3 regions of the Escherichia sp. TC-EC600-tetX4 genome follow, and region 2 is predicted to be linked to each of the others. Evidence: predicted binding sites of a transcription regulator. Region 2 holds the regulator's gene; each other region holds the start of a gene.
What was found. Region 2 encodes CRP, which controls carbon source genes, mostly activating them, when cyclic AMP is high. Its sites were predicted from a motif close to ATGTGANNNNNNTCACAT; they were not measured.
Positions count from the first base shown of each region.

Region 1: the regulator CRP is predicted to act here: its motif matches at 6,864-6,881, upstream of msrB (peptide-methionine (R)-S-oxide reductase MsrB).
Region 3: the regulator CRP is predicted to act here: its motif matches at 1,211-1,228, upstream of adhE (bifunctional acetaldehyde-CoA/alcohol dehydrogenase).

Region 1 covers NZ_CP079924.1:2,012,569-2,023,459, reverse strand. Annotated here, with positions in the region: gene ydjG (NADH-dependent methylglyoxal reductase) at 1-288, opposite strand, end outside; gene KXD89_RS09715 (sugar kinase) at 298-1,245, opposite strand; gene KXD89_RS09710 (ketose-bisphosphate aldolase) at 1,250-2,086, opposite strand; gene KXD89_RS09705 (NAD(P)-dependent alcohol dehydrogenase) at 2,107-3,150, opposite strand; gene KXD89_RS09700 (MFS transporter) at 3,167-4,546, opposite strand; gene KXD89_RS09695 (zinc-binding dehydrogenase) at 4,573-5,649, opposite strand; gene KXD89_RS09690 (YeaC family protein) at 6,019-6,291, opposite strand; gene msrB (peptide-methionine (R)-S-oxide reductase MsrB) at 6,333-6,746, opposite strand; gene gapA (glyceraldehyde-3-phosphate dehydrogenase) at 7,088-8,083, shown strand; gene KXD89_RS09675 (D-hexose-6-phosphate mutarotase) at 8,167-9,051, shown strand; gene yeaE (methylglyoxal reductase YeaE) at 9,099-9,953, opposite strand; gene mipA (scaffolding protein MipA) at 10,043-10,789, opposite strand.
Region 2 covers NZ_CP079924.1:394,986-405,876, reverse strand. Annotated here, with positions in the region: gene KXD89_RS01850 (protein SlyX) at 1-3, shown strand, start outside; gene slyD (peptidylprolyl isomerase) at 52-642, opposite strand; gene KXD89_RS01840 (YheV family putative zinc ribbon protein) at 737-937, opposite strand; gene kefB (glutathione-regulated potassium-efflux system protein KefB) at 947-2,752, opposite strand; gene kefG (glutathione-regulated potassium-efflux system ancillary protein KefG) at 2,752-3,303, opposite strand; gene KXD89_RS01825 (ABC transporter ATP-binding protein) at 3,434-5,347, shown strand; gene KXD89_RS01820 (hydrolase) at 5,347-6,369, shown strand; gene KXD89_RS01815 (YheU family protein) at 6,363-6,581, shown strand; gene KXD89_RS01810 (phosphoribulokinase) at 6,635-7,504, shown strand; gene KXD89_RS01805 (OsmC family protein) at 7,559-7,963, opposite strand; gene crp (cAMP-activated global transcriptional regulator CRP) at 8,265-8,897, shown strand; gene KXD89_RS01795 (YccS/YhfK family putative transporter) at 8,948-10,891, shown strand, end outside.
Region 3 covers NZ_CP079924.1:2,578,374-2,589,264, forward strand. Annotated here, with positions in the region: gene KXD89_RS12490 (hypothetical protein) at 1-168, shown strand, start outside; gene ychE (NAAT family transporter YchE) at 326-973, opposite strand; gene ychE (protein YchT) at 1,004-1,057, opposite strand; gene adhE (bifunctional acetaldehyde-CoA/alcohol dehydrogenase) at 1,450-4,125, shown strand; partial or broken gene KXD89_RS12510 (IS4 family transposase) at 4,249-5,145, shown strand; gene tdk (thymidine kinase) at 5,427-6,044, opposite strand; gene hns (histone-like nucleoid-structuring protein H-NS) at 6,649-7,062, shown strand; gene galU (UTP--glucose-1-phosphate uridylyltransferase GalU) at 7,206-8,114, opposite strand; partial or broken gene KXD89_RS12530 (two-component system response regulator RssB) at 8,316-8,672, opposite strand; one part of gene KXD89_RS12535 (IS1-like element IS1A family transposase) at 8,727-8,976, shown strand; one part of gene KXD89_RS12535 (IS1-like element IS1A family transposase) at 8,976-9,424, shown strand; partial or broken gene rssB (two-component system response regulator RssB) at 9,438-10,106, opposite strand; gene rssA (patatin-like phospholipase RssA) at 10,198-10,891, opposite strand, start outside.

The DNA.
Region 1 (10,891 bases), 1.6 Mb from region 2:
TAAACTTCCTTTTCGTTCCCAGACAATGCCGCATTTGGTTTCTACTACAACCTGTTCACGGGGCAGTTTTTTTAACGCCTGACCGACGATAACTTCACTATTGCCAAAGTTATATCCTGGCGCAGTATCAATCAGATTAATGCCACAACGATGGGCTTCAAGAATCGTATCAATACATATTTGCCGATCGAGATCGCCATTCCATGCAGGACCGCCGCCAATGGCCCATGTCCCCAACCCCATTCGCGAAAGCGTAATATCCGTTGTGCCTAAAGGTATCTTTTTCATTTGCCTTCATTATCCTTCGTATTCTTCCAGCAATTGTTCGACCAGCTTTCTGTTTTTTACGCCGGTGGTGGCACCGACGCTTAGAACCGAGATAGCCGCCGTTGCATTGGCAAAGCGTGCGCATTCACGCAGATTTTTGCCTTCTAACAGTGCCGCAATAAAACCTGAAGCAAAGTTATCGCCCGCGCCAATGGTGTCGATGGCGGTTATTCCTGCGACCGCCGGCACCTTCATCGTCATGTCACCACGCTTGATAAAGCAGCCGTCTTTACCCGTTTTAATCACCACCGTTTTTACGCCGCACGCAAGAAAGCAGTCAGCAATTTCATCCAGTGTCTCTTTCCCGGTGAGTAATTTTGCCTCGGCAAAATTAGGAAACAGATAATCGACATAACTCAATGCTTCGCAAATATCATCCAGCGTTTCATTCAACCGCGGTTTGATCATATCGGCACAGATAATCATCTGCCGGGCTTTAGCTTGCGTAAAAATTTCTGTTAGCGCTTTACCATCCAATAGTGGACTGTTGAAAATACTGGCCAGTGATAATAATTTCGCCTGAGAAAACCGCGCAAAATCAACATCGTCAATATTCAATTTCCACAGACTGCCATTACGGTTTGTGACAAACGTCCGCTCGCCATCCTCCGTCACCAGTCCAACGTTAATAGAGGTATCTATGCTGACGTCCTGCTTCAGGCTTTGAATATCAATATTCTCTTTGCGGCAATGGTCGAGAATAAATTGCCCTGCGGCATCTTTACCAATACGACTCATTAATGCTGTGCGATGGCCCAGACGAGAAATAATTGTTGCTTCATTTATTGCATCACCCCCGGTGGTCATTGCGATTCTTTCAAGAGGATAAGAATCCACATCAAAGATATTTTTACTGACCGGTTGCAATGGAATATCAACAATAGCGGCACCTATACAAATAACGTCGAGATTATCCATATCATTATTCCGCTTTGCCATCAGAACCGAACAGTTTAATTTTTTCCAATGCCCGTTCTTTTACAGCTTTACGTACTTCACGTTCTAAATGCAGGAAAGGCTGATCCTGGTTTTCTTTCACTGCAACCATTGCGGCCTGACAGAGCTCCGTATGAATGTTGATTTTCGCGATACCCAACGAAATTGCAGTTTTAATGTCGGCATCACTGATCCCCGATGCACCGTGCAAAACCAGCGGAACAGAAACGGCATCGCGTACGCGTTTGACGACCTCAAAGTTCAATTGTGGCTCTGACGTATAAACCCCATGCTGGTTGCCGATGGCGACAGCCAATGAATCACAGCCCGTACGTTCAACAAATTCAGCCGCCTGGTCAGGATCGGTATAGTGATAGCCCGCCAGCGCTTCCTCATAAACGGTTTCATTACCGACATGCCCTAATTCCGCCTCTACCGGAATACCCAGCGGATGGAAGAAATCGACAGCCTCTTTGGTTAAACGAATATTTTCTTCGAAATCAAACGCGGAAGCATCACGCATTAATGAATTCATACCATGAGTCCAGGCGTTATGAATAATCTCCATACTCCGACCATGATCCCAATGAGTTATTACCGGCACCGTTGCTTTTTGTGCCATTGATACCATCATGTGAGAGAAATCTTCAAATGAGGTGTTACCGACAAAACCTGTACCAAAAGAAATAATAACCGGGGATTTCGCTTCTTCGGCTGCGTCGATAACGCCCATCAACATTTCTGCATTCCATACGTTAAAATGGGCAATTGCATAATGTTTATTTGTGGCATCGTTTTCCCAATATCTGATATCTGCGAGCATGTTCTGTTCTCCCGTATTAATTAATCGCTAATTTTAATAACGCCTTTAATAATGTCGCGTTTGTTGTTAACTGACTCTTCAAATGTCTGTTGTACATCCCGATAATCGTAAATATGCGTCACCATCGATTTCACATCGAATCGCCCTGAAGAAATAGCTTCAATCGTGACCGGATAACGATTGGCATAGCGGAATACCGTCTGGATAGTGACTTCGCGATTGATTTTGAGGAAATTGATTGCCGAATCGCCGGGTACAGTACCAACAATCATAATTTTACCGCCGCGCATTACCAGATAAGGTGCCTGTTTAACGGTGACCGCAGAACCCGCTGTTTCGAAAACAATATCTGCGCCCATGTCTTCGGTAAATTGCTGACAGCGTGCAATAGTGTCTTCTTTTGCGCCGTTAATAACCACTGTCGCACCAAGCTGTTCCGCCATTGCCAGACGTTTTTCCAGCACATCAACGACGGCAATTTCCGTTGCTCCCAGGCATTTGCACGCTTGCAACGTCATCAAACCAATACAACCTGCTCCCAGAATAATTATCTTCTTACCCGGTTTAACATCTGCCAGCATCGCGGCATGCATCCCGACTGCGGCAGGCTCCACCAGCGCCCCTTCCATCGTGTCCATATTGTCGGGCAGTTTGTAAGTAAAGCTCTCCGGATGACACAGATAGTGCGTTAATGCGCCGCGGTAGTTGGGTTGTGTCGCCATAAAATCAACGTCCGGGCAGATGTTATATTTGCCTTCCAGACAGTAACGACAGTGACCGCAAGGAACGCCAGGTTCGATATTTACCCGATCCCCCGGTTTAAATTTGCGCACGCGGCTTCCCACAGCCACAACCGTCCCGGCGCATTCATGACCCAGGCCAATTTCTTGATTTGGGTCTTTAGGCGGAATAAACGGGCCTGATTCAAAACCATGTACATCTGAACCACAAATACCGACATATTCTACTTTAATCAAAACTTCATCTTCTTTAGGCACTGGTATTTCTGCTGAAATAATTTTCATTGTGCCCGGCACCTGCAATATTGCTTTTGAATTTTTCATTTTGAATCCACCCGTATTATTTATTGGCTACTGCATCAATACTTAAACTTTCAACGGAGACACCTTTGGTTTCGATTCCAATGGTGGCGATAGCAATTGCGACAATAATTGAAACCGCCCCCAGAAGAATAAAGACTCCCGTAACGCCATAACTACTGAGCAGCACTGCAACGGCATAAGGTGCGGCAATACCACTGATTCGCCCTACCGCATTCGCCAGACCGGAGCCACGGAGTTTGGCCTCTGTCGGCCAGATTTCAGGGACATACACTGCCGAGGCATAGCAAACGTACATATAGACGAAAGTAATCAGGAAGAAACCAATCAACGTTATGAGCAACATACTGGTTTGCAGTGAATAGATATATCCGAGCACCGCAATCAGGATTAATAGCCCCACACCCATTGTTTTACGCGGAATTTTATCCATCACCAGCATGGCAATAAAAATACCAAATGGCGCGCCAAACATACTCATGGTATTTAAAACAATCGAGTCTTTTAAATTAATCCCCTGGGTCATGAATATTGTTGGCAACCAGTTAATTAGTGTGTACTGCACAACGTTCATGGCAATCAGCACACAAGAGCCTAATATCACGCGTTTCAGTAATACTCCTGTCAGTAAGGCTGAATACGGCACCGCTTGTGGCGCTTTACCGTCATCAGCAATAACCACAGGCGGCAAAGGTTTACCCGTCTGGCGTATGACGCCTTCTTCTATACTCCGCATGACTTTCTCGGCTTCCTGATACCGTCCGCGCGATTCCAGCCAGCGCGGGGATTCAGGAAAGTAGCGCCAGGCCAGCGCCGTAGCGATAAGCGACAATATTGCAGGGATAAGCAGTTGTACCCGCCAGTTCCACTCTGCACTAATCAGCGGCGTGAGTCCCATCGCTATCAATGAACAGAGCGGATATGACCAGTTGCCAATAAAGGAAACCCGACTTGACCACGTTCCACGATTTCTACCGGGCATATATTCGGTGAAACCAGCAAACAGCGTAACCAGTAAAGCTCCCAGCCCAACTCCCATCACAAAACGGCAGGCAATAAGGAAATCCATATTCGGTGAGAAAGCACCGACAACCATCGAGGCAATATGAATGGCCTCATAGAGGATGAACGCATTTCTGCGACCGGTTTTGTCGCCAATGATGCCGCCCACCAGCGCACCGAGAAACATTCCGGCGGTCGTGATTGCTGAGAATGTGGCTGTGGTGGAATTATCTGTCCAGCCCAACGCTTTCAGCTGCGCGAGGATCAAGCCACCAACGGCATTACTCCAGCAGACAAGCAAGCCAAACGCGACGATGGCAAACATTGATGAATGCCAGCGGCAATCCGGTAAGCGATCCAGCCGTGCACCACAATGCGGTTTTGTTATCTGTTCCATGCGATAACGTTCCTTCAGGAGAGTGGTTATTCATCAAAGTCGTAAGTCATGATCACTTTGATTGCGGTTTTATCGACCATCGCATCAAACCCTTCGCGCCATTGCGACAGGCCGATACGATGCGTGATCATCGGTTTGACTTTGATAGCGCCGCTGGCTAATAGCCTGATAGCGTTACGCCATGAGGTGGAGTCATAGGCCATATGCCCAATGATGCTTTTGTTCCAGGCGGTAATGTCATTAATCGAGAAATCAAGAGGTTTGAAGCCCATTCCAACGCGTACCACTTCCCCGTTCGGGCGGAGCATTTCGATGGCTTGTTTCAGTGCGATATTGGCACCGGAGCATTCAATCACCAGTCCCAGATTGTCTTTGCCACAAATTTGCTGGCAGCGCGCCACCACATCTTCGGTAGAACCATTTACTACTGCCGTCGCACCCAGTTCTTTTGCAACCGGGAAGCGGACCGCCACATCTTCTTGCAGACCAACGACGACGATATTTACCGCCCCCATAATTCGCGCCATTTGTACGGAGAACAGCCCGAGTGGGCCAGTGCCGATGACGACCACATCCTGACCAGGAAGGAATTTCGATTGCTGCGCGATGGATTTGTAGGCATTACAGATAGGGTCAAGTACGGCTGCGTCCTCATAATCAACACCATCAGGGATTTCCCACAACGCATGACGATGAATTTTGAGAATTTCACCAGGAACCAGACAATATTTGGAAAAACCACCGCCCCAGGTATTATTATCCAGACCAAGGTTTACTTTTTCTGTACAACACAGAAAATCACCTTGTTCACAGGCCGGACAAACACCGCAAACGTGACCGCTGTTATCCGATACGACGCGTTGCCCCACTTTCCAGTCTTTGACTTTTTCACCAACCTGCGCAATACAACCTGCGAACTCATGGCCGCGGATAGAGTTAAACTCATCAGAACCGCTATCGACATTGTAGTGCTTCATGTCTGCGCCGCAGATTGCCGCGGCTTTAATTTCAATCACTACATCTTCCGGGCCACACATGGGTTGTGGGACATCAATCATCTTGTAGCCGCCAAAGGCCTTGCCAAACCGAGCCAGTGCTTTCATTGCGTCATCCTCTGTGTTTAGTTTTGCTTAGATGGCCATCATACTTACCCACATGATTTTTGAGGTCAACATTAAATCTGTAAAACACAGATAATGATCTGCGTTTTACAACTCAGATCACAATTACGCAGAAAATGGCTGGGTCTGTTACAGGTTGATGGAAGGCGGGGCGCAAAAAGAGCAAATTCGAGAGGGATTACCGGCCAAATAGGTCTGAGACTTAAGTTCAGGAGAAGTCATTCAGGTGTGAACGGGACGGCAAGAGATCGGACTGGGACTTAGCCAGGTCATGGCGAGATAATTGAGATGAGTCGTGGGGTCATTGTTGGCTATCCCCTTCATAGCCGAGGCAAAAAGGGGATGAACCACTTACTTAAACATGGCAATAGGCTTTGCTGAGATACCAAAATCTTCTTTTAACTGCTGTTTGCTCTTCATGACCATCTGACCATTTGTGTCAATTGTCATATGCTGTGCTTCGATATTATGGCGGGCTTGCCACAGCATCACCAGTTGCAGGCAGTTCTCTTTTTGTTCCTCGGTCAACGCAACGCCATCAGGCCATTTCCCCAGTTCAACGGCGGTCGACAAACGCTGGTATACCTCAGGCATCATGCTGTTGATAATGTCATCAAGATTCATAATTTTTCCGCTCCTGTGGAATAAGTTGCTGAATCGTTTTTTCAACCGTTGATTTCTTCGCCGTTTTCGCCATCGGTAAAGCGTAAAGAGGCAGAGTTAACACAATAACGTTCGCCCGTTGGCTGCGGCCCGTCGGGGAAGACATGCCCCAGATGGGCATCACAGTTACCGCAACGAATTTCTATGCGCTGCATTCCATGTGACAAGTCTTTGATATAACGAATGGATTCTTCACTTACCGGTTCGTAGAAACTGGGCCAGCCACAGCCGGAATCATACTTGGTTTGGGAATGAAACAGCGGGGCATCGCAGATCAAACAGTGATATACGCCGTCACGCTTGTTATGCAGTAAACGACCCGTAAATGGCGGCTCTGTCCCATGATTCTGCGTCACGTAAAACTGCATCTCGGACAAATTTTTTTTCAGTTCTTCTGCCGAAGGTTTATTAGCCATTTGCTCACATCTCACTTTAATCGTGCTCACATTACGTGACTGATTCTAACAAAACATTAACACCAACTGGCAAAATTTTGTCCTAAACTTGATCTCGACGAAATGGCTGCACCTAAATCGTGATGAAAATCACATTTTTATCGTAATTGCCCTTTAAAATTCGGGGCGCCGACCCCATGTGGTCTCAAGCCCAAAGGAAGAGTGAGGCGAGTCAGTCGCGTAATGCTTAGGCACAGGATTGATTTGTCGCAATGATTGACACGATTCCGCTTGACGCTGCGTAAGGTTTTTGTAATTTTACAGGCAACCTTTTATTCACTAACAAATAGCTGGTGGAATATATGACTATCAAAGTAGGTATCAACGGTTTTGGCCGTATCGGTCGCATTGTTTTCCGTGCTGCTCAGAAACGTTCTGACATCGAGATCGTTGCAATCAACGACCTGTTAGACGCTGATTACATGGCATACATGCTGAAATATGACTCCACTCACGGCCGTTTCGACGGTACCGTTGAAGTGAAAGACGGTCATCTGATCGTTAACGGTAAAAAAATCCGTGTTACCGCTGAACGTGATCCGGCTAACCTGAAATGGGACGAAGTTGGTGTTGACGTTGTCGCTGAAGCAACTGGTCTGTTCCTGACTGACGAAACTGCTCGTAAACACATCACCGCTGGTGCGAAGAAAGTGGTTATGACTGGTCCGTCTAAAGACAACACTCCGATGTTCGTTAAAGGCGCTAACTTCGACAAATATGCTGGCCAGGACATCGTTTCCAACGCTTCCTGCACCACCAACTGCCTGGCTCCGCTGGCTAAAGTTATCAACGATAACTTCGGCATCATCGAAGGTCTGATGACCACCGTTCACGCTACTACCGCTACTCAGAAAACCGTTGATGGCCCGTCTCACAAAGACTGGCGCGGCGGCCGCGGCGCTTCCCAGAACATCATCCCGTCCTCTACCGGTGCTGCTAAAGCTGTAGGTAAAGTACTGCCAGAACTGAATGGCAAACTGACTGGTATGGCGTTCCGCGTTCCGACCCCGAACGTATCTGTAGTTGACCTGACCGTTCGTCTGGAAAAAGCTGCAACTTACGAGCAGATCAAAGCTGCCGTTAAAGCTGCTGCTGAAGGCGAAATGAAAGGCGTTCTGGGCTACACCGAAGATGACGTAGTATCTACCGATTTCAACGGCGAAGTTTGCACTTCCGTGTTCGATGCTAAAGCTGGTATCGCTCTGAACGACAACTTCGTGAAACTGGTATCCTGGTACGACAACGAAACCGGTTACTCCAACAAAGTTCTGGACCTGATCGCTCACATCTCCAAATAAGTTGAGATGACACTGTGATCTAAAAAGAGCGACTTCGGTCGCTCTTTTTTTTACCTGATAAAATGAAGTTAAAGGACTGCGTCATGATTAAGAAAATTTTTGCCCTTCCGGTCATCGAACAAATCTCCCCTGTCCTCTCCCGTCGTAAACTGGATGAACTGGACCTCATTGTGGTCGATCATCCCCAGGTAAAAGCCTCTTTTGCATTACAGGGCGCACACCTTCTCTCGTGGAAACCTGCGGGTGAAGAAGAAGTTCTGTGGTTGAGCAACAACACACCGTTCAAAAATGGCGTCGCTATTCGCGGTGGCGTACCGGTTTGCTGGCCGTGGTTTGGTCCGGCGGCACAACAAGGTCTGCCTGCGCACGGTTTTGCCCGCAACCTGCCGTGGACGCTGAAATCACATCATGAAGATGCTGATGGCGTAGCGCTGACTTTTGAATTGACGCAAAGCGAAGAGACGAAAAAATTCTGGCCGCACGACTTTACGCTGTTAGCGCATTTCCGCGTGGGTAAAACTTGTGAAATCGATCTTGAATCACATGGCGAATTTGAAACCACCTCTGCCCTGCATACCTACTTTAACGTGGGTGATATCGCTAAGGTAAGCGTCAGTGGGCTGGGCGATCGCTTCATTGATAAAGTGAATGACGCGAAAGAAAATGTACTGACCGATGGTATTCAGACCTTCCCTGACCGTACCGATCGCGTGTATCTGAATCCACAAGATTGCAGCGTGATTAATGATGAAGCGCTGAATCGTATTATCGCCGTAGGCCACCAGCATCATCTGAACGTTGTCGGCTGGAACCCGGGACCGGCGCTTTCAATTAGCATGGGCGATATGCCGGATGATGGCTACAAAACATTTGTTTGTGTAGAAACGGCTTACGCTTCAGAAACGCAAAAAGTGACCAAAGAGAAACCTGCACATCTGGCGCAATCCATTCGCGTTGCGAAACGTTAATTTACGTTAATGTTGTGTGCCGGGTGCAATGCATCCGGCACACAACATCACACCATATCCAGCGCAGTTTTTCCTTTTGGTGCCGGATATGCCTTATCCAGCATAGCTAATTCCGCTGAAGAAAGTTCGACCTCAAGCACAGCCGCATTTTGTTGGACATGGGCAATCGTGGCCGCTTTTGGAATCGCCATCACACCCTGATGACTGATCACCCACGCCAACAATACTTGTGCCGCGCTGATATTGTGAGCATGTGCAATTTCGTTGACTACCGCGTTTTTTAACAGTCCATTGCGCAACCGCCCGGCCTGGGCTAACGGACTGTAAGCCATCACCGGCATCTGCTGTTGCTGGCACCAGGGGAGTAGATCGTACTCAATTCCTCGTGAACCGAGATGGTAAAGCACCTGATTAGTGGCACACTGATTTCCCCCCGGCAGCTGCCAGAGTTCCTGCATATCAGCATAATCAAGGTTAGAAACGCCCCAGCGGCGGATTTTTCCCTGGGCGATCAATTTTTCCATCGCTGCGACAGTCTCTTCAAAAGCGAAACTGCCAGACCAGTGTAATAAGTAAAGATCGAGATAATCAGTATTGAGACGGCGTAAACTGGCTTCGCATGCATTTATCGCTTTTTGCCCGCCAGCATTCCACGGATAGACTTTAGAGACGAGAAAGACCTTCTCTCGCAGACCGGTTAATGCTTCCCCAACCACCTTTTCGGCACCGCCATCGGCATACATTTCGGCGGTATCAATGAGGGTTAAACCGAGTTCAATGCCCGCGCGTAGTGCAGCAACTTCTGTTTTGCGCTGACTGGCATCTTCGCCCATATACCATGTTCCCTGCCCTACGGCTGGCAGTGAGACATCGCCACTAAATTGAATCATTTTTTGTTGCATTGTTTCCTCCCAGGTATTGCACCACCGTAATGCAAAACAGGGCGTGACGCCCTGTTTTTATGCACAAAATGCCCTGGAAAGATGCATTATCAGAATTTGTAGGTGATCCCGGTAGAAATCAGGCCAGTCCAGGATTTATCCACCATCGGGCTGTCAGTAACTTCATCAGACAGACGGGTGTAGCGTGCGGTACCGTAAACACTCCAGTCGCCGAGGAAGTTGTAGCTGGCGCTCAGCTCCAGGTAAGGGCTCCAGCTGTCGTTCGGGTTATAGCCACGCAGACCGCTGCGAGCGGACTCTTTGCGCGATACGCCATAATAGTATTCGTTCTGGTTTTCGCTGTTCCACTGCACACCAATACCCGGAGTCACGGTCAGGCCACCGTTGGTGTAACGATACAACCAGGCCATATCCCAGACGATGCCGTTGCTGTTATCCAGGGTATCGCCAGCCAGGGTGGTACGCAGGTAACCGTACTGGGTAAAGTGAGCATAAGACAGACCAGCCATCATGGTGCTCTTACGGTCATCCAGGTGACGCATTTGGTGATCGCCACTGTCTTTCGCTTTGAAGTAAAGCGGCGACCAGTAAGCGGTAATTGAAAGTTTATCCGTTGCGTCATTCCACAGGTAGTAACCACCACCTAAGCCACGGAACCAGAAGTTATCGCCTTCATAGTTGATTACCGGTACTGGGTAAACATCGGTATCGTAATCTTTATATGGGTGTTCAACGACACCTACGCCTGCGCCCAGGGAAAATTTACCTTCAGCGTGCGCTACGCCTGCAGACGTTGCGATAAGCACTCCAAGTGCCAGAAGTTTGAGTTTGGTCACAATTAATCATTCCTTAAACAAATGTTTAGCGGGCGACAAAGTTTACCCGTCAATACATCGAAACCCAACCTTTTTACGTTTTCATTTTTTAAAGTAACTGTT
Region 2 (10,891 bases):
TGAGGCGTAAAAAAAGCGGGGATTCCCCGCTTTTTTGTCACTTTTTCGGTATTAGTGGCAACCGCAACCGCCGTTGCCTTTACCGCCACAGCAGCCTTCGCCACCGTGTTCATGACCGTGATCGTGGCCATGACCGCCGCAGCAACCGTCGTGGTCGTGATCGTGGTGGTGATCGTGCGCGCCGTGAACGTGACCATGAGCCAGTTCTTCTTCAGTCGCTTCGCGAATCGCCACAACTTCAACGTTGAATTTCAGGTTCTGACCGGCCAGCATGTGGTTACCATCAACCACGACGTGATCGTCTTCAACCGCAGTGATTTCAACCGGTACCGGACCCTGGTCGGTTTCAGCCAGGAAACGCATACCTACCTGCAGTTCATCAACGCCCATAAATACGTCTTTAGGAACACGTTGCACCAGGTTTTCGTCGTACTGACCGTAAGCGTCGTTCGCGCCAACAGCGACATCAAATTTGTCGCCAACTTCATGACCTTCCAGCGCCGTTTCCAGGCCAGAGATCAGGGAACCGTGACCATGCAGGTAGTCCAGCGGCGCACTCACCGGAGACTCATCAACCAACACACCGTCTTCTGTACGTACCTGATAGGCCAGGCTGACCACCAGGTCTTTTGCTACTTTCATGATATCTCCTGAGCATGGGAAGAATAGTGGCGCAGATTGTAGCGGAATTCTGCAGCCGTGTACTCACTAGCTTAAAAAAACTCGGCGCATATCGCTAGTCCGGATGAAAAATCCCGATCACTTGCTCATCTTTGCGAACGTGATCGCGGGCTTCTTTGTCTGCTTCTCGCATCTGATGTCCGCACTTAACACATTCAACAATATCAATATTATTTTCGCGCCACATCGCCATTGAATCCTGCGCCTGACAGGCCGGGCATTTTGCGCCCGCAATAAAACGTTTTCGGATTGCCATCTTTACCCTCTACTCAAATTCATCCCAGCCGTCCAGCTGGCGTCGTTCTTGTTGCATTTCACGCTGGAAAATCTCTTCCAGTTCGCGTCGGGCTTCCCTGGCGCGAGAAATTTGTACGGTATCGGCATGCATTGGGATGAGCTCTCGCAGCATCCGCATATCCAGGCGGCGAAAATGCAGTTGCGCTCGCTGTGCCTGATGCGGATGCATGCCAAGCGTGACCAGCGTCTTGCGCCCCAGCTCTAACGCACTGGAGAATGTTTCACGGGAAAACTGCGTCACCCCTGCCTGTAATAACTCATGCGCTTCCACACGTCCGCGCGCTCGCGCAAGAATATGCAAATGCGGAAAGTGCTGTTGGCATATTTCCACCAGCTTCATGGTGTCTTCCGGCTCGTTACAGGTAATGACGATAGACTCAGCGGCCTCTGCACCCGCAGAACGTAAAAGATCGACCTGCGTGGCGTCGCCGTAATAAACTTTGTAGCCGTATTTACGCATCAGGTTAACGGCGCTGATATCCCGCTCCAGCACGGTAATGCGCATTTTATTTGCCATCAGCAAACGACCAATCACCTGACCAAAACGCCCGAAGCCCACGACAATGACCTGGGGTTTATCATCGTTGACCCACGGTTTTTCGTCTTCTTCTTCCGGTCCGTTAAACTGGCGGGATAGCCATTTATCCACCAGCTTCATCAGCAACGGCGTGGTCATCATGGAAAGCGTCACCGTCACCAGCAACAACGCCATCTGGTCGCCCTGGAATAAGCGTTGTGAAGAAGCGGTAGAAAAGAGGACAAAGGCAAACTCACCACCCTGACTCAACACGCCAGCAAACTGCATCCGCTCTGAGCTACGCACGCCATACAATCGCGCCAGCAGATACAGCACGAGAATTTTCACCGCCACCAGCACAACCACGCTTATCACTACCCACAACAGATGGGTATAAAGCACCCCGAGGTTGAGTGACATGCCGACAGAGATAAAGAACAAACCGAGCAGCAAGCCTTTGAAGGGATCGATAGCCGTTTCCAGTTCATGGCGATATTCACTTTCCGCCAGCAGCACGCCCGCAATAAATGTACCGAGCGCCATCGACAGCCCCAGCGCATCCATAAACAATGCGGAACCCAACACCAGCAGCAGCGTCGCGGCGGTGAACACTTCCCGCACGCCAGAAGCTGCAATAAAGCGGAATACCGGACGCAGTAAATAGCGCCCACCAATCAGCATGCCGACAAACGCCAGCACCTTCATGCCGACCTTCATCCAGTCGAAATGTTCGTCTGCCGACCCCGCCAACAACGGCACTAACGCCAGTGCTGGGATTACTGCCAGATCCTGAAACAGCAGAACCGAAAACCCGAGCTGGCCGGATTCGCTGCGATTCATCCCTTTCTCACGCATCAATTGCAACGCCATTGCAGTTGAAGACATCGCAAGGCCAATGCCACCGACCACCGCCGCCTGCCAGGCGAAATCCGTCAGCATCAATAATCCCGCCAGCAACGCCGCGCTTAACAGCACCTGTGCCGCGCCTACGCCAAAAATCGAACGCCGCAGTTGCCAAAGTTTGGAGGGATTCAACTCAAGGCCGATGATAAACATCAGGAATACCACGCCGAGTTCCGAAAAGTGGAGGATCTCATCGACGTCGCTAATAAACCCCAGCCCCCACGGGCCAATTGCAATCCCTGCCAGCAAATATCCCAACACAGCGCCAATACCCAGCCGCGATGCCAGCGGCACCGCAGCCACCGCCGCGAAGAGAAACAGCACTCCTGCGAGTAAAAAATCGGAACCTTCCATCAGCGGCCTCCTGGAGACAGCGGATTTGCCAGCCAGTCACCGTAGGCTCTGGCGTGGCTCGCCAGCTCCTGTGCGCTTTGCCGTCTCGCCCAGTAAATAATGATGGGACTTAACCAATGCATCCGGCACATGCCCGCCGCCAGTTCAAAGGGGCGCAGCACATCGCTCATCGGGTAGCGATTCAGCGCGTCATAACGGTAAGCACTTTCCGGCTCGCCGGTGGTAATCACGCTACGCCAGTACTTTCCCGCCAGTTGGTTTCCTCCCGGCCCGCTGGCAAAACCACGACTTAATACCCGGTCCAGCCACTCTTTCAGTAGCGCCGGGCAGCTATAGGTATAAAGAGGATGCTGAAAGACAATCACCTCGTGCTCGCGCAGTAATGCCTGCTCACGGGGGATATCAATAAAAAAATCGGGATAGTGCGCGTAAAGGTCGTGCACGGTAACATTGCTGAGCTGCGTGGCCGGTTTAAGCAGTACCCGGTTTGCCACCGAGTCCTGAGATTCCGGATGGGCATACAGCAGCAAAACTTTCGCTGGCTGAGACATCATCCCCCTCCCGGTATGGTTTTTGTGTATAGTCGCTGTTTTGGGCTACCATTGCGCCCGGTGCGGCAGCTCGCCCATACATTACATTATCATAATGATAAGTTAACATAGTCTGAACATACGGCACCTTATGATTGTTTTCTCCTCGTTACAAATTCGTCGCGGCGTGCGCGTCCTGCTGGATAATGCCACCGCCACCATCAACCCTGGGCAGAAAGTCGGCCTGGTGGGTAAAAACGGCTGTGGTAAATCTACCCTGCTGGCATTGCTGAAAAATGAAATCAGCGCCGACGGCGGCAGCTACACCTTTCCGGGAAGCTGGCAACTGGCGTGGGTGAATCAGGAAACGCCGGCGTTACCGCAAGCGGCGCTGGAATATGTCATTGACGGCGACCGTGAATATCGTCAACTAGAAGCGCAGCTACACGACGCCAACGAACGTAACGACGGGCACGCCATTGCGACCATTCATGGCAAGCTGGATGCTATTGACGCATGGAGTATTCGCTCCCGTGCTGCCAGCCTGCTGCACGGCCTCGGTTTCAGCAATGAACAACTGGAGCGCCCGGTAAGTGATTTTTCCGGGGGCTGGCGTATGCGTCTTAACCTTGCCCAGGCGCTGATTTGCCGTTCAGACTTGCTGCTGCTCGACGAACCGACTAACCACCTCGATCTCGATGCCGTTATCTGGCTGGAAAAATGGCTGAAGAGCTATCAGGGCACGCTGATCCTGATCTCTCACGACCGCGACTTCCTCGATCCGATCGTCGATAAAATTATTCATATCGAACAACAAAGCATGTTCGAGTACACCGGCAACTACAGTTCGTTTGAAGTACAGCGCGCCACCCGTCTGGCGCAGCAACAAGCGATGTACGAAAGCCAGCAGGAACGCGTAGCGCATCTGCAAAGTTATATCGACCGTTTCCGTGCCAAAGCCACCAAAGCGAAGCAGGCCCAGAGCCGCATTAAGATGCTCGAGCGTATGGAGCTAATTGCCCCCGCGCACGTCGACAACCCGTTCCGCTTTAGCTTCCGCGCGCCGGAAAGCCTGCCAAATCCGTTACTGAAGATGGAAAAAGTCAGCGCGGGCTATGGCGATCGCATTATTCTCGACTCGATTAAACTGAACCTGGTGCCCGGCTCGCGTATTGGTCTGTTAGGCCGCAATGGCGCGGGTAAATCGACATTAATCAAACTGTTAGCCGGTGAACTTGCGCCAGTCAGCGGTGAAATTGGTCTGGCGAAAGGGATCAAACTCGGCTACTTCGCCCAGCATCAACTTGAATACCTGCGCGCCGACGAATCACCTATTCAACATCTGGCACGTTTAGCGCCGCAGGAGCTGGAACAAAAACTGCGTGACTACCTCGGCGGCTTTGGTTTCCAGGGCGATAAAGTAACCGAAGAAACGCGCCGCTTCTCCGGTGGGGAAAAAGCCCGCCTGGTGCTGGCATTAATTGTCTGGCAGCGGCCGAATCTGCTGCTGCTCGACGAACCGACTAACCACCTTGACCTCGACATGCGTCAGGCACTCACCGAAGCATTAATCGAGTTTGAAGGCGCGCTGGTTGTCGTTTCGCACGACCGTCATTTGCTGCGTTCCACCACTGACGATCTCTACCTGGTTCACGATCGTAAAGTCGAACCGTTCGACGGCGATCTGGAAGATTATCAACAGTGGTTGAGCGACGTACAAAAGCAGGAAAACCAGACCGACGAAGCGCCAAAAGAGAATGCGAACAGCGCCCAGGCACGTAAAGATCAGAAGCGTCGGGAAGCTGAGCTGCGTGCGCAAACCCAGCCACTGCGTAAAGAGATTGCCCGTCTGGAAAAAGAGATGGAGAAGCTGAACGCGCAACTGGCGCAGGCGGAAGAGAAACTCGGCGACAGCGAACTGTATGACCAGAGCCGTAAAGCGGAGTTGACCGCCTGCCTGCAACAGCAAGCCAGCGCCAAATCCGGCCTGGAAGAGTGCGAAATGGCATGGCTGGAAGCCCAGGAGCAGCTTGAGCAGATGCTGCTGGAAGGCCAAAGCAACTGATGGCGCAGATAACGACGACCGATGCCAATGAATTCAGCAGCAGTGCTGAATTCATCCCCATGCGCGGCTTTAGCAATTGTCATCTGCAAACCATGCTGCCGCGTCTGTTTCGTCGTCAGGTGAAATTCACCCCGTACTGGCAGCGGCTGGAGTTGCCCGACGGCGATTTTGTCGATCTTGCGTGGAGTGAAAACCCTGCACAGGCGCAACATAAACCTCGTCTGGTGGTGTTTCACGGGCTGGAAGGCAGTCTCAACAGCCCTTACGCCCACGGTCTGGTTGAGGCGGCGCAAAAGCGCGGCTGGCTGGGCGTGGTGATGCATTTTCGCGGATGCAGCGGTGAACCAAACCGTATGCACCGCATTTACCATTCGGGCGAAACCGAAGACGCCAGTTGGTTTTTACGCTGGCTGCAACGCGAATTTGGTCATGCGCCAACGGCTGCCGTCGGCTATTCGCTCGGCGGTAATATGCTGGCCTGTTTGCTGGCAAAGGAAGGCAATGATCTCCCGGTTGATGCGGCGGTGATTGTCTCTGCGCCGTTTATGCTGGAAGCCTGTAGCTATCATATGGAAAAGGGCTTTTCCCGCGTTTATCAGCGTTACTTGCTGAACCTGTTAAAAGCCAATGCCGCGCGCAAGCTGGCAGCCTACCCCGGAACGCTGCCGATTAATCTCGCGCAGTTAAAATCGGTACGTCGCATCCGTGAATTTGACGATCTCATCACCGCCAGAATTCACGGCTACGCCGACGCTATCGACTATTATCGTCAGTGTAGCGCCATGCCGATGCTGAACCGGATCGCCAAACCGACGCTGATTATTCACGCCAAAGACGATCCGTTTATGGATCATCAGGTGATCCCGAAACCGGAAAGTCTCCCCCCGCAGGTGGAGTATCAACTGACTGAACATGGCGGTCATGTTGGCTTTATTGGCGGTACATTACTTCATCCGCAAATGTGGCTGGAGTCACGCATTCCTGACTGGTTAACAACGTATCTGGAGGCGAAATCATGTTGATTCCGTGGCAAGACCTCTCCCCCGAAACGCTGGAAAATTTAATTGAAAGCTTTGTGTTACGTGAAGGCACCGATTATGGTGAACATGAGCGTACACTTGAACAGAAAGTCGCCGACGTCAAACGCCAGCTACAGTGCGGAGAAGCGGTGCTGGTATGGTCGGAGCTGCACGAAACGGTCAATATTATGCCGCGCAGTCAGTTTCGCGAATAACCTGCAACCGTCGGCGGACGAGATAATAATGATAGCTAAGTCATGGAGTTACTATGTCTGCCAAACATCCGGTCATTGCGGTAACAGGATCCAGCGGCGCGGGGACCACCACCACCAGCCTCGCGTTTCGTAAAATATTCGCGCAGTTAAATCTGCATGCAGCTGAGGTGGAAGGCGACAGTTTTCACCGTTACACCCGCCCGGAAATGGACATGGCGATCCGCAAAGCGCGCGACGCCGGGCGGCATATCAGCTACTTCGGCCCCGAGGCTAACGACTTCGGCCTGCTGGAACAAACCTTCATTGAATACGGTCAGAGCGGCAAAGGGAAATCTCGCAAATATCTGCATACCTACGACGAAGCCGTACCGTGGAATCAGGTACCGGGGACATTCACCCCCTGGCAACCTTTACCGGAACCCACTGATGTACTGTTTTATGAAGGTTTACACGGCGGCGTAGTCACGCCACAGCATAACGTTGCGCAGCATGTGGACTTACTGGTCGGCGTGGTGCCTATCGTTAACCTTGAGTGGATTCAAAAACTGATCCGCGACACCAGCGAGCGCGGGCACTCACGAGAAGCAGTGATGGACTCAGTAGTGCGTTCAATGGAAGACTATATCAACTACATCACACCGCAGTTTTCCCGCACCCATCTTAACTTCCAGCGCGTTCCCACCGTCGACACTTCAAACCCGTTCGCGGCAAAAGGTATCCCGTCGCTCGATGAAAGCTTTGTGGTGATCCATTTTCGTAATCTGGAAGGGATCGATTTCCCCTGGCTGCTGGCGATGTTGCAAGGCTCATTCATTTCCCACATCAATACGTTAGTGGTACCGGGCGGCAAAATGGGTCTGGCAATGGAATTAATTATGCTGCCGCTGGTGCAACGATTGATGGAAGGAAAGAAAATCGAGTAACTCTGCTATTACGCCGGATAAAATACTATCCGGCTTCACAACGGGATAGTTAAGTCACGCGGCAACCACTTCATACGAGTGAGTAATATTCACCGCTTTTTCCAGCATCAACGCCACTGAACAATATTTCTCGGCAGAGAGATCAACCGCACGCGCAACCGCTGCGTCTTTCAGGTCGCGACCGGTGACGATAAAATGCAGATTAATGTGCGTAAACAGGCGTGGTGCCTCTTCGCGGCGTTCAGAGGTCAATTTTACTTCACAATCGACCACATCCTGACGCCCTTTTTGCAGGATCGAAACCACATCGATGGCACTGCAACCACCCGCCGCCATCAACACCATTTCCATCGGACTTGGTGCTTTATCGCCTGAGTTGCCGTCCATTAAAATCTGATGACCAGAGGCGGATTCGCCCAGAAAAGTTAACCCTTCGACCCACTTCACTCGCGCTTGCATTTTTGCTACTCCACTGCGTCAATTTTCCTGACAGAGTACGCGTACTAACCAAATCGCGCAACGGAAGGCGACCTGGGTCATGCTGAAGCGAGACACCAGGAGACACAAAGCGAAAGCTATGCTAAAACAGTCAGGATGCTACAGTAATACATTGATGTACTGCATGTATGCAAAGGACGTCACATTACCGTGCAGTACAGTTGATAGCCCCTTCCCAGGTAGCGGGAAGCATATTTCGGCAATCCAGAGACAGCGGCGTTATCTGGCTCTGGAGAAAGCTTATAACAGAGGATAACCGCGCATGGTGCTTGGCAAACCGCAAACAGACCCGACTCTCGAATGGTTCTTGTCTCATTGCCACATTCATAAGTACCCATCCAAGAGCACGCTTATTCACCAGGGTGAAAAAGCGGAAACGCTGTACTACATCGTTAAAGGCTCTGTGGCAGTGCTGATCAAAGACGAAGAGGGTAAAGAAATGATCCTCTCCTATCTGAATCAGGGTGATTTTATTGGCGAACTGGGCCTGTTTGAAGAGGGCCAGGAACGTAGCGCATGGGTACGTGCGAAAACCGCCTGTGAAGTGGCTGAAATTTCGTACAAAAAATTTCGCCAATTGATTCAGGTAAACCCGGACATTCTGATGCGTTTGTCTGCACAGATGGCGCGTCGTCTGCAAGTCACTTCAGAGAAAGTGGGCAACCTGGCGTTCCTCGACGTGACGGGCCGCATTGCACAGACTCTGCTGAATCTGGCAAAACAACCAGACGCTATGACTCACCCGGACGGTATGCAAATCAAAATTACCCGTCAGGAAATTGGTCAGATTGTCGGCTGTTCTCGTGAAACCGTGGGACGCATTCTGAAGATGCTGGAAGATCAGAACCTGATCTCCGCACACGGTAAAACCATCGTCGTTTACGGCACTCGTTAATCCCGTCGGAGTGGCGCGTTACCTGGTAGCGCGCCATTTTGTTTCCCCCGATGTGGCGCAGACTGATTTATCACCCCGATATCAACTATGCACTTCGACAAACGCTGGTGCTATGTTTGCCCGTGGCCGTTGGGTTAATGCTTGGCGAATTACGATTCGGTCTGCTCTTCTCCCTCGTTCCTGCCTGTTGCAATATTGCGGGCCTTGATACGCCTCATAAACGTTTTTTCAAACGCTTAATCATTGGTGCGTCGCTGTTTGCCACCTGTAGCTTGCTGACACAGCTACTACTGGCAAAAGATGTTCCCCTGCCCTTTTTGCTGACCGGATTAACGCTGGTACTTGGCGTCACTGCTGAGCTGGGGCCATTGCACGCAAAATTGCTTCCTGCATCGCTGCTCGCCGCCATTTTTACCCTCAGTTTGGCGGGATACATGCCGGTCTGGGAACCGTTGCTCATCTATGCGTTGGGCACTCTCTGGTACGGATTGTTTAACTGGTTTTGGTTCTGGATCTGGCGCGAACAACCGCTGCGCGAGTCACTAAGTCTGCTGTACCGTGAACTGGCAGATTATTGTGAAGCCAAATACAGCCTGCTTACCCAGCACACCGACCCTGAAAAAGCGCTGCCGCCGCTGCTGGTGCGCCAGCAAAAAGCGGTCGATCTAATTACCCAGTGCTATCAGCAAATGCATATGCTTTCCGCGCAAAATAATACTGACTACAAGCGGATGCTGCGTATTTTCCAGGAGGCGCTGGATTTACAGGAACATATTTCGGTCAGTTTGCATCAGCCGGAAGAGGTGCAAAAGCTGGTCGAGCGTAGCCATGCGGAAGAAGTTATCCGCTGGAATGCGCAAACCGTCGCCGCTCGCCTGCGCGTGCTGGCTGATGACATTCTTTACCATCGCCTGCCAACGCGTTTTACGATGGAAAAGCAAATTGGCGCACTGGAAAAAATCGCCCGCCAGCATCCGGATAATCCGGTTGGGCAATTCTGCTACTGGCATTTCAGCCGCATCGCCCGCGTGCTGCGCACCCAAAAACCGCTCTATGCCCGTGACTTACTGGCCGATAAACAGCGGCGAATGCCATTACTTCCGGCGCTGAAAAGTTATCTGTCACTAAAGTCTCCGGCGCTACGCAATGCCGGACGACTCAGTGTGATGTTAAGCGTTGCCAGCCTGATGGGCACCGCGCTGCATCTGCCGAAGTCGTACTGGATCCTGATGACGGTATTGCTGGTGACACAAAATGGCTATGGCGCAACCCGTCTGAGGATTGTGAATCGCTCCGTGGGAACCGTGGTCGGGTTAATCATTGCGGGCGTGGCGCTGCACTTTAAAATTCCCGAAGGTTACACCCTGACGTTGATGCTGATTACCACCCTCGCCAGCTACCTGATATTGCGCAAAAACTACGGCTGGGCGACGGTCGGTTTTACTATTACCGCAGTGTATACCCTGCAACTATTGTGGTTGAACGGCGAGCAATACATCCTTCCGCGTCTTATCGATACCATTATTGGTTGTTTAATTGCTTTCGGCGGTACTGTCTGGCTGTGGCCGCAGTGGCAGAGCGGGTTATTGCGTAAAAACGCCCATGATGCTTTAGAAGCCTATCAGGAAGCGATTCGCTTGATTCTTAGCGAGGATCCGCAACCTACGCCACTGGCCTGGCAGCGAATGCGGGTAAATCAGGCACATAACACTCTGTATAACTCATTGAATCAGGCGATGCAGGAACCGGCGTTTAACAGCCATTATCTGGCAGATATGAAACTGTGGGTAACGCACAGCCAGTTTATTGTTGAGCATATTAATGCCATGACCACGCTGGCGCGGGAACACCGGGCATTGCCACCTGAACTGGCACAAGAGTATTTACAGTCTTGTGAAATCGCCATTCAGCGTTGTCAGCAGCGACTGGAGTATGACGAACCGGGTAGTTCTGGCGATGCCAATATCATGGATGCGCCGGAGATGCAGCCGCAC
Region 3 (10,891 bases), 2.2 Mb from region 2:
CTAAGCATGTCTATCTTTTCTGATTACAGTTCCAGTAGTGAAATGCACAATAATTTAACAATTGATTATTATTTAGCACTTTCCTCTACCAAAGGCAGTGGAATTAATAATATCATTTCAATTATTCTTCAGCAAGCCCAGGATTATGATGTGGCGAAAATAACATGATGGTGAGGAGAAGCAGTTAAGGAAATCCTTATAACTAACTGTAATTTGAGAAGAATATTTTTACCTATTCCTTTTGCTTTTGATAACTGCGCGGGAACAAAGTAAAAATAATGACGAAGTAAACGGAGCATGGCAGCTCCGTTTCATTTGAAAGGAATTAATTAAGCAGGCCGGGGAAAATCCCCTTAATACCAGTAACGATAAATTCAATCCCCAATGCCATCAGCAATAGCCCCATAATACGCGTAATCACGTTGATGCCGGTCTGGCGTAAAACCCGTACCAGCCACGGTGCCATGCGGAACAATCCCCAACAACATAAAGCGAACAATGCAATAGCCACAAAGAAACCAAACAGATAGCTAATGCTGTGATAACGCGTACCCCAGACGATGGTAGAACTGATCGCCCCTGGCCCCGCCATCAACGGCAACGCCAGTGGCACCACACCAATGCTTTCACGTACCGCGGTTTCTGATTTTTCTTGCTTGTTCTGTTTATCCTCGCCAAGCTTGCCGCTGATCATCGACATCGCTATTGTCACCACCAGGATACCCCCGGCGATACGGAACGAATCAATTGATATACCAAAAAGTTGTAGAATCGTGTCGCCGAGAAAAAGCGAGATCCACAAGATAATGGCCACAGACAGGTTGGCTGTAAGGTTAGTTTTGTTTCGCGCTGCCGCTGTCTGATAACTGGTCATGCTGATAAAGACGGGAATAATCCCTACCGGGTTGACCAGCGCAAATAACCCGATGAAAAATTTGAAGTAAACGGGAAAATCAAAAAAGGTCTGAATCACGGTTAGCTCCGAAGCAAAAGCCGGATAATGTTAGCCATAAATAAGGTTGAAAAGACGCGCTGACAATACGCCTTTTGACAGCATTTTTCACCTCCTAACTACTTAAAATTGCTATCATTCGTTATTGTTATCTAGTTGTGCAAAACATGCTAATGTAGCCACCAAATCATACTACAATTTATTAACTGTTAGCTATAATGGCGAAAAGCGATGCTGAAAGGTGTCAGCTTTGCAAAAATTTGATTTGGATCACGTAATCAGTACCCAGAAGTGAGTAATCTTGCTTACGCCACCTGGAAGTGACGCATTAGAGATAATAACTCTAATGTTTAAACTCTTTTAGTAAATCACAGTGAGTGTGAGCGCGAGTAAGCTTTTGATTTTCATAGGTTAAGCAAATCATCACCGCACTGACTATACTCTCGTATTCGAGCAGATGATTTACTAAAAAAGTTTAACATTATCAGGAGAGCATTATGGCTGTTACTAATGTCGCTGAACTTAACGCACTCGTAGAGCGTGTAAAAAAAGCCCAGCGTGAATATGCCAGTTTCACTCAAGAGCAAGTAGACAAAATCTTCCGCGCCGCCGCTCTGGCTGCTGCAGATGCTCGAATCCCACTCGCGAAAATGGCCGTTGCCGAATCCGGCATGGGTATCGTCGAAGATAAAGTGATCAAAAACCACTTTGCTTCTGAATATATCTACAACGCCTATAAAGATGAAAAAACCTGTGGTGTTCTGTCTGAAGACGACACTTTTGGTACCATCACTATCGCTGAACCAATCGGTATTATTTGCGGTATCGTTCCGACCACTAACCCGACTTCAACTGCTATCTTCAAATCGCTGATCAGTCTGAAGACCCGTAACGCCATTATCTTCTCCCCGCACCCGCGTGCAAAAGATGCCACCAACAAAGCGGCTGATATCGTTCTGCAGGCTGCTATCGCTGCCGGTGCTCCGAAAGATCTGATCGGCTGGATCGATCAACCTTCTGTTGAACTGTCTAACGCACTGATGCACCACCCAGACATCAACCTGATCCTCGCGACTGGTGGTCCGGGCATGGTTAAAGCCGCATACAGCTCCGGTAAACCAGCTATCGGTGTAGGCGCGGGCAACACTCCAGTTGTTATCGATGAAACTGCTGATATCAAACGTGCAGTTGCATCTGTACTGATGTCCAAAACCTTCGACAACGGCGTAATCTGTGCTTCTGAACAGTCTGTTGTTGTTGTTGACTCTGTTTATGACGCTGTACGTGAACGTTTTGCAACCCACGGCGGCTATCTGTTGCAGGGTAAAGAGCTGAAAGCTGTTCAGGATGTTATCCTGAAAAACGGTGCGCTGAACGCGGCTATCGTTGGTCAGCCAGCCTATAAAATTGCTGAACTGGCAGGCTTCTCTGTACCAGAAAACACCAAGATTCTGATCGGTGAAGTGACCGTTGTTGATGAAAGCGAACCGTTCGCACATGAAAAACTGTCCCCGACTCTGGCAATGTACCGCGCTAAAGATTTCGAAGACGCGGTAGAAAAAGCAGAGAAACTGGTTGCTATGGGCGGTATCGGTCATACCTCTTGCCTGTACACTGACCAGGATAACCAACCGGCTCGCGTTTCTTACTTCGGTCAGAAAATGAAAACGGCGCGTATCCTGATTAACACCCCAGCGTCTCAGGGTGGTATCGGTGACCTGTATAACTTCAAACTCGCACCTTCCCTGACTCTGGGTTGTGGTTCTTGGGGTGGTAACTCCATCTCTGAAAACGTTGGTCCGAAACACCTGATCAACAAGAAAACCGTTGCTAAGCGAGCTGAAAACATGTTGTGGCACAAACTTCCGAAATCTATCTACTTCCGCCGTGGCTCCCTGCCAATCGCGCTGGATGAAGTGATTACTGATGGCCACAAACGTGCGCTCATCGTGACTGACCGCTTCCTGTTCAACAATGGTTATGCTGATCAGATCACTTCCGTACTGAAAGCAGCAGGCGTTGAAACTGAAGTCTTCTTCGAAGTAGAAGCGGACCCGACCCTGAGCATCGTTCGTAAAGGTGCAGAACTGGCAAACTCCTTCAAACCAGACGTGATTATCGCGCTGGGTGGTGGTTCCCCGATGGACGCCGCGAAGATCATGTGGGTTATGTACGAACATCCGGAAACTCACTTCGAAGAGCTGGCGCTGCGCTTTATGGATATCCGTAAACGTATCTACAAGTTCCCGAAAATGGGCGTGAAAGCGAAAATGATCGCTGTCACCACCACTTCTGGTACAGGTTCTGAAGTCACTCCGTTTGCGGTTGTAACTGACGACGCTACTGGTCAGAAATATCCGCTGGCAGACTATGCGCTGACTCCGGATATGGCGATTGTCGACGCCAACCTGGTTATGGACATGCCGAAGTCCCTGTGTGCTTTCGGTGGTCTGGACGCAGTAACTCACGCCATGGAAGCTTATGTTTCTGTACTGGCATCTGAGTTCTCTGATGGTCAGGCTCTGCAGGCACTGAAACTGCTGAAAGAATATCTGCCAGCGTCCTACCACGAAGGGTCTAAAAATCCGGTAGCGCGTGAACGTGTTCACAGTGCAGCGACTATCGCGGGTATCGCGTTTGCGAACGCCTTCCTGGGTGTATGTCACTCAATGGCGCACAAACTGGGTTCCCAGTTCCATATTCCGCACGGTCTGGCAAACGCCCTGCTGATTTGTAACGTTATTCGCTACAATGCGAACGACAACCCGACCAAGCAGACTGCATTCAGCCAGTATGACCGTCCGCAGGCTCGCCGTCGTTATGCTGAAATTGCCGACCACTTGGGTCTGAGCGCACCGGGCGACCGTACTGCTGCTAAGATCGAGAAACTGCTGGCATGGCTGGAAACGCTGAAAGCTGAACTGGGTATTCCGAAATCTATCCGTGAAGCTGGCGTTCAGGAAGCAGACTTCCTGGCGAACGTGGATAAACTGTCTGAAGATGCATTCGATGACCAGTGCACCGGCGCTAACCCGCGTTACCCGCTGATCTCCGAGCTGAAACAGATTCTGCTGGATACCTACTACGGTCGTGATTATGTAGAAGGTGAAACTGCAGCGAAGAAAGAAGCTGCTCCGGCTAAAGCTGAGAAAAAAGCGAAAAAATCCGCTTAATCAGTAGCGCTGTCTGGCAACATAAACGGCCCCTTCTGGGCAATGCCGATCAGTTAAGGATTAGTTGACCGATCCTTAAACTGAGGCACTATAACGGCTTCCACAACAGGGAGCCGTTTTCTTATGCCACTTCTCAATGATCTGCTCGATTTCAGTGACCATCCGCTTATGCCTCCGCCCTCTGCACAACTATTTGCAGAACACCTTCCCACCGAGTGGATACAACACTGCCTGACGCTTTCTGCTCATGCGACCGTTCGCCGCCGTCGTTTACCGGGGGACATGGTTATCTGGATGGTGGTGCAATGAGCCAATTACCGATGTTGTTCGCCGTCTGAACCTGAGCGCGGATGGCGAAGCGGGGATGAACCTGCTGGCCCGCAGCGCTGTCACCCAGGCGCGTCAGCGCGTGGGGGCCGCCCCAGTGGAATGGCTCTTCCGCCAGACCGCACAGACAGGGGCGCGGAACGTTACCTGAAGGATGACTGGCACGGCCTGCAACTTTTTGCCATTGATGGCGCACAGTTCAGGACACCTGATAAACCCGAGCTGCGTGAATATTATGGGTCTGCCAACACATCCACTAAGCGGCAGAACGCCTACCCGGTTATGCGTCTGGTGGCCTTAATGAACCTGGGAAGTCACATTCTGCTGAATGCCGTGACCGCACCTTACCGGCAGAGCGAAACTGTGCTGGCCCACTCCATGCTCGCCACCATCCCGGATAACTCTATTACGTTGTTTGATAAACTTTTTTACAGCGAAGACCTGCTGCTGACGCTGAACCAGAAGGGTTGTAACCGCCACTGGCTACTGCCTGCGTGGAAGAATATCGCATCAGAAATGATAGAGCTGGGAAACACGGCGTCACCAGGGACCATCCCGAAACGACTGGAGCATCTTCGGGGTGCTCTGGAAGTGGTGTTCATAACAAAACGCCCCCGACCATCAAGGCCGAGGTCGGTTAAGATATCAAAAACCCGTTATCCTGTGAAACATAGTGCCGCTCCTCTTAAGTGAACGGCATTGCCCTTCTGGGGCCGTATTTTTTGTTTACCCAAAGCAACTTTTCCATAAACCGACAGCATTAGCCTTCATCATATTTGCGACGATGTATAACGCCTAAACACAGGGATATTGTACTTTACAGGTCACAAGTCAACGTCGGTGCTTAAGAGCCCTGTGAGGCGTATAGCGGCGTTAAAAAACTGCCGAGAAGGGTATATAGCCCGGAAGAAGTGCGTAAAACGAACTGACAGGATAAAAGTGCCCTGCTCACCCTGTCAGTAAAGAAATTCTTATTAATCGTGGCGATGCCTTTCCTGAATAGCCGTTAATGAGTCGACTTGTAACGCCTCTTTATAGTGTTTACGGCATACAGAAACGTATCGTTCATTACCACCAATTACCACCTGCTCACCTTCGTTATAAGGTCTGCCTGCTTGATCAAGACGCAGCACCATGCTTGCTTTACGGCCACAAAAACAGATGGTTTTTAATTCAACCAGTTTGTCGGACCATGCCAGTAAGTATTGGCTGCCAATAAATAATTCACCTCGAAAATCGGTACGTAAACCATAACAAAGTACGGGTATATCGAGTTGATCGACAACCTCCGATAATTCATATACTTGTTGTCTGGTTAAAAACTGGCATTCATCAACCAGTACGCAATGAATTGCCTGCTGTTCATGTTCCGCACGAATCTCATCAAATAATGATGAATTTTGGTTAAATAATTTTGCAGGCGATGACAAACCTATACGCGAACTGACTTTCCCGGCACCAAAGCGATCATCAATTTCTGCCGTATATACGACAGTGCGCATGCCGCGTTCCTGGTAATTGTATGAAGATTGCAACAATGCTGTAGACTTACCCGCATTCATTGCGGAATAGTAGAAATATAGCTGTGCCATCAGCCACAGGCCCTCAATGATATGAAATAAAGTTGGCTGGAGTTTATCATAATTCGTCAGTTTTTCAGCTCAACAGTATGCACAGAAGTGGGTATATGCGTTCTCCCTTACGAAGCCTTGCATAATCCTTCTGAGCTATCATTACAACTGCCTCGCTTGTTATAAGCGGGTAAATGACTGCTGGTAACTATTCACAATCTTTAACCTGTTGCGCAAGTAATAGCCCTCTGTTGACCTCCAGGAGATAGTGCAATACTAAGTCCATGCTCTTATTGCGACTGTTCTACTTTTCATCATTCGCTTAATAGGGAATTCTCGTAAACACAACTAATACAGAAGACTGAAAGGTCGTCAGCCTACGATAATCTCCCCATAAAATGTGACATGAATCAGGAAGTTTTAACCTCACGTGCTGCGAAATCATCGGTGTAAATAGGGCTATATGCCGCGTCTTTTCTGGCTAATTTTATGAAAAGATATTTATTGGCGGCACAAAATAAAGAACAATTTTGAATTCCTTACATTCCTGGCTATTGCACAACTGAATTTAAGGCTCTATTATTACCTCAACAAACCACCCCAATATAAGTTTGAGATTACTACAATGAGCGAAGCACTTAAAATTCTGAACAACATCCGTACTCTTCGTGCGCAGGCAAGAGAATGTACACTTGAAACGCTGGAAGAAATGCTGGAAAAATTAGAAGTTGTTGTTAACGAACGTCGCGAAGAAGAAAGCGCGGCTGCTGCTGAAGTTGAAGAGCGCACTCGTAAACTGCAGCAATATCGCGAAATGCTGATCGCTGACGGTATTGACCCGAACGAACTGCTGAATAGCCTTGCTGCCGTTAAATCTGGCACCAAAGCTAAACGTGCTCAGCGTCCGGCAAAATATAGCTACGTTGACGAAAACGGCGAAACTAAAACCTGGACTGGCCAAGGCCGTACTCCAGCTGTAATCAAAAAAGCAATGGATGAGCAAGGTAAATCCCTCGACGATTTCCTGATCAAGCAATAATCTTTTGTAGATTGCACTTGCTTAAAATCCCGCCAGCGGCGGGATTTTTTATTGTCCGGTTTAAGACAATTTAATAAGAATAAGCTATAAAAAAACGGCGTCGATTGCTCAACGCCGTTTCGTGGATAACACCGATACGGATGTTACTTCTTAATGCCCATCTCTTCTTCAAGCCAGGCTTTAAATTCCGTGCCAAGGGTGTTATGACGAATACCGTATTCAACGAAGGCCTGCATGTAACCTAATTTATTACCGCAGTCATGGCTCTTCCCTTTCATATGATAGGCTTCCACCGTTTCTTTTTCGATCAGCATATCAATTGCGTCGGTGAGCTGAATTTCATCACCAGCTCCCGGAGGGGTTTTTGCCAGCAACGGCCAAATATCCGCGCTAAGTACGTAACGACCCACAATAGCGAGATTAGACGGCGCAACATCCGCTTTCGGTTTTTCTACCACACCAACCATCGGTACGCTTTCACCCGGCGCTAATTCAACGCCTTTGCAATCCACAACGCCATATGCGGTCACATCAGCAACCGGTTCAACCATGATCTGGCTATGACCCGTTTCATCAAAGCGGCGGATCATCTCTGCCAGGTTATCCTGTGACAAATCGGATTCATATTCATCCAGAATAACATCAGGCAAAATAACAGCTACCGGTTCATCACCCACTACCGGGTGAGCACACAATACCGCGTGTCCCAGGCCTTTCGCCAGACCCTGACGAACTTGCATAATAGTCACGTGCGGTGGACAAATAGACTGCACTTCATCAAGCAGTTGACGTTTTACACGTTTTTCCAGCATTGCTTCCAGTTCAAAACTGGTATCAAAGTGGTTTTCAATAGAGTTTTTAGATGAGTGTGTAACCAGCACAATTTCAGTAATGCCAGCCGCAATACATTCATTCACGACGTATTGAATTAATGGCTTATCGACAAGTGGCAGCATCTCTTTCGGGATGGCTTTCGTCGCCGGCAACATCCTGGTTCCTAATCCCGCAACGGGGATAACGGCTTTTTTGACTTTCGTATTAATGGCAGCCATTTAAATTCTCCTGGACTGTTCGTGTTTTGAACGTGTTCATATTTCTGTATCGCATCCCAGTATATCAGCACCCCGAAGGGGCTAAGTTCTGAAAAGGAGGCGAGTTAGCATAATTAAGACAATTACTTATACGAATGGCGACGATAGTACCACCAGCCGACATTAGCAGGTAATGCAAATTTAGCCCGCGTTATCGTTTGCTCATTCTGCAGACAACATCAAGCGCAGTCGACCACCGGTTCCCCATATTTGGCATTGCCAGGCATCGCATCGCTGGCTCAATTGATTCAAATAAGCGTTACCTAAAGTGCCTAACGGAACACCATTACTGATTTGCACCTGGTGTTCGCCGGTATTTAACGTCGCATTCAGACCCGCAGAAACCAGAATGAGATTTTTCAGTTCGCGATGATAATAGCCAACTAATAGCGGAAACTGCCCCGGCAGATTGGCCTGACGAAGTAAATGGTTTACCTGCTTCAATAACGCGCCCAACTCTGGCAACCGTTGATTTTGGTGTGCAAGCTGTTCCTGTAATAATCCGTTAAACAATGCGCGGTGATGCTGCCAACTTACTGATTTAGTGTATGATGGTGTTTTTGAGGTGCTCCAGTGGCTTCTGTTTCTATCAGCTGTCCCTCCTGTTCAGCTACTGACGGGGTGGTGCGTAACGGCAAAAGCACCGCCGGACATCAGCGCTATCTCTGCTCTCACTGCCGTAAAACATGGCAACTGCAGTTCACTTACACCGCTTCTCAACCCGGTACGCACCAGAAAATCATTGATATGGCCATGAATGGCGTTGGATGCCGGGCAACAGCCCGCATTATGGGCGTTGGCCTCAACACGATTTTACGTCACTTAAAAAACTCAGGCCGCAGTCGGTAACCTCGCGCATACAGCCGGGCAGTGACGTCATCGTCTGCGCGGAAATGGACGAACAGTGGGGCTATGTCGGGGCTAAATCGCGCCAGCGCTGGCTGTTTTACGCGTATGACAGTCTCCGGAAGACGGTTGTTGCGCACGTATTCGGTGAACGCACTATGGCGACGCTGGGGCGTCTTATGAGCCTGCTGTCACCCTTTGACGTGGTGATATGGATGACGGATGGCTGGCCGCTGTATGAATCCCGCCTGAAGGGAAAGCTGCACGTAATCAGCAAGCGATATACGCAGCGAATTGAGCGGCATAACCTGAATCTGAGGCAGCACCTGGCACGGCTGGGACGGAAGTCGCTGTCGTTCTCAAAATCGGTGGAGCTGCATGACAAAGTCATCGGGCATTATCTGAACATAAAACACTATCAATAAGTTGGAGTCATTACCACAATGCGCGTAATAACAAGGCAGCAAGTACGCCATTATGTCCAGCTCGGGTGACATCAAGGCAATAAAATGCCAGATCGTTTTCCGAAAGTGCGGCAATATCAAGCACCAGGCCGGGTTTGTCCGCGGCAACCAATTGACGATAATTAACCCGGCAATGGGAAATCACCTGCTGAACCGGCGGTTGTAGTTCCTGTAATAATTTCGCCGCTGCGGCAGGGTTATCAACCATTGCATCCCAGTCGCGAAAAAGCCTTTCCTCTTCCTCAACGCGCGAATTAAACATGCTGGGATAGAGACAGGCAAAAACCATCTCGCGCAAGCGATTCAGATCTTTAACTGGTTTCAGCAAAACATCTTCAACGCCCAGACGTAACGCTTTGGCAATATCTGCCATATTTTCAGTGGCAGATATCACCAGAACTGGGGTCTGGTCGCCTCTGTTACGTATATGCTCCAGCAGTTTAAGCCCGTTCATTCGTGGCATCGCGATATCACATATCATCAGGTCTGGAGTGAAACCTCCCAGCAACTCAAGGGCATCCACCCCATCAGCCGCCAGTACCGTTGTCGCTCCCAATGAGGAAAACCATGAATCCAGAAGCGAGCGAAATACCTGCTCATCTTCAACAATGAGAATCTGTTTTCCGACCAATGGCTGCGTCATGTTCTCTCCCCTGACTGGCTTTACTCAATAGTGGCATGCTATTGCCACCTGCGCCTGTCAGAATTAACTTAAGTGTAGATAAAAATTCTGGTCAAATGTTGGTGCGTACCAACGGCAAAAGTTCGTCCATTTTCCTTTCCACTGCCAGCTGTCCGGCCGCAATGGCAGCGTGCGCGCGATGGAAATCAAGCGTAGATATTTGCGGGCAAACAGGTTGAATCAGAATATCGGGCGGATCACCTGCCATGCGGTTCCTTTTAAGGCGGTTCTCCAGCACCTGGATAGAAGTGGTCATAATCTCTGTTGCCGTTGGCGCTGTCACCGCCCGACGTGTCGTTATGCTGCCTAACCTTTCTTTCAGACGCGCATGCCACGGCAGAGAATCACCATTCTCGCTATTTTCTTCACTGACATTAAAGGAGAGCAAATCTTGTTGCATCAAATGAGCATCGTGCTGCAGGTCAACCGCTATCACAATATCAGCCCCCAATGCACGCGTGAGGGAAATAGGAATTGGGTTAACGACTGCTCCATCAACCAGCCAGTAGCCGTTATGTGCAACAGGTGCCATGAGTCCTGGAATACTGCATGATGCGCGAATAGCAAGATGGAGATCGCCTTCAGTAAACCATAATTCACGTCCCGTACTTAAATTGGTGGCAACAGCCGCAAAGCGACGGGAACAATTTTCGATCTCTGTTTCCGGCATTATTTCGCGGTATTGATTGAAGACACGCTCGCCGCGCAGTAACCCACCGCGCTGCCAGGAGAGATCCATCAGGCGT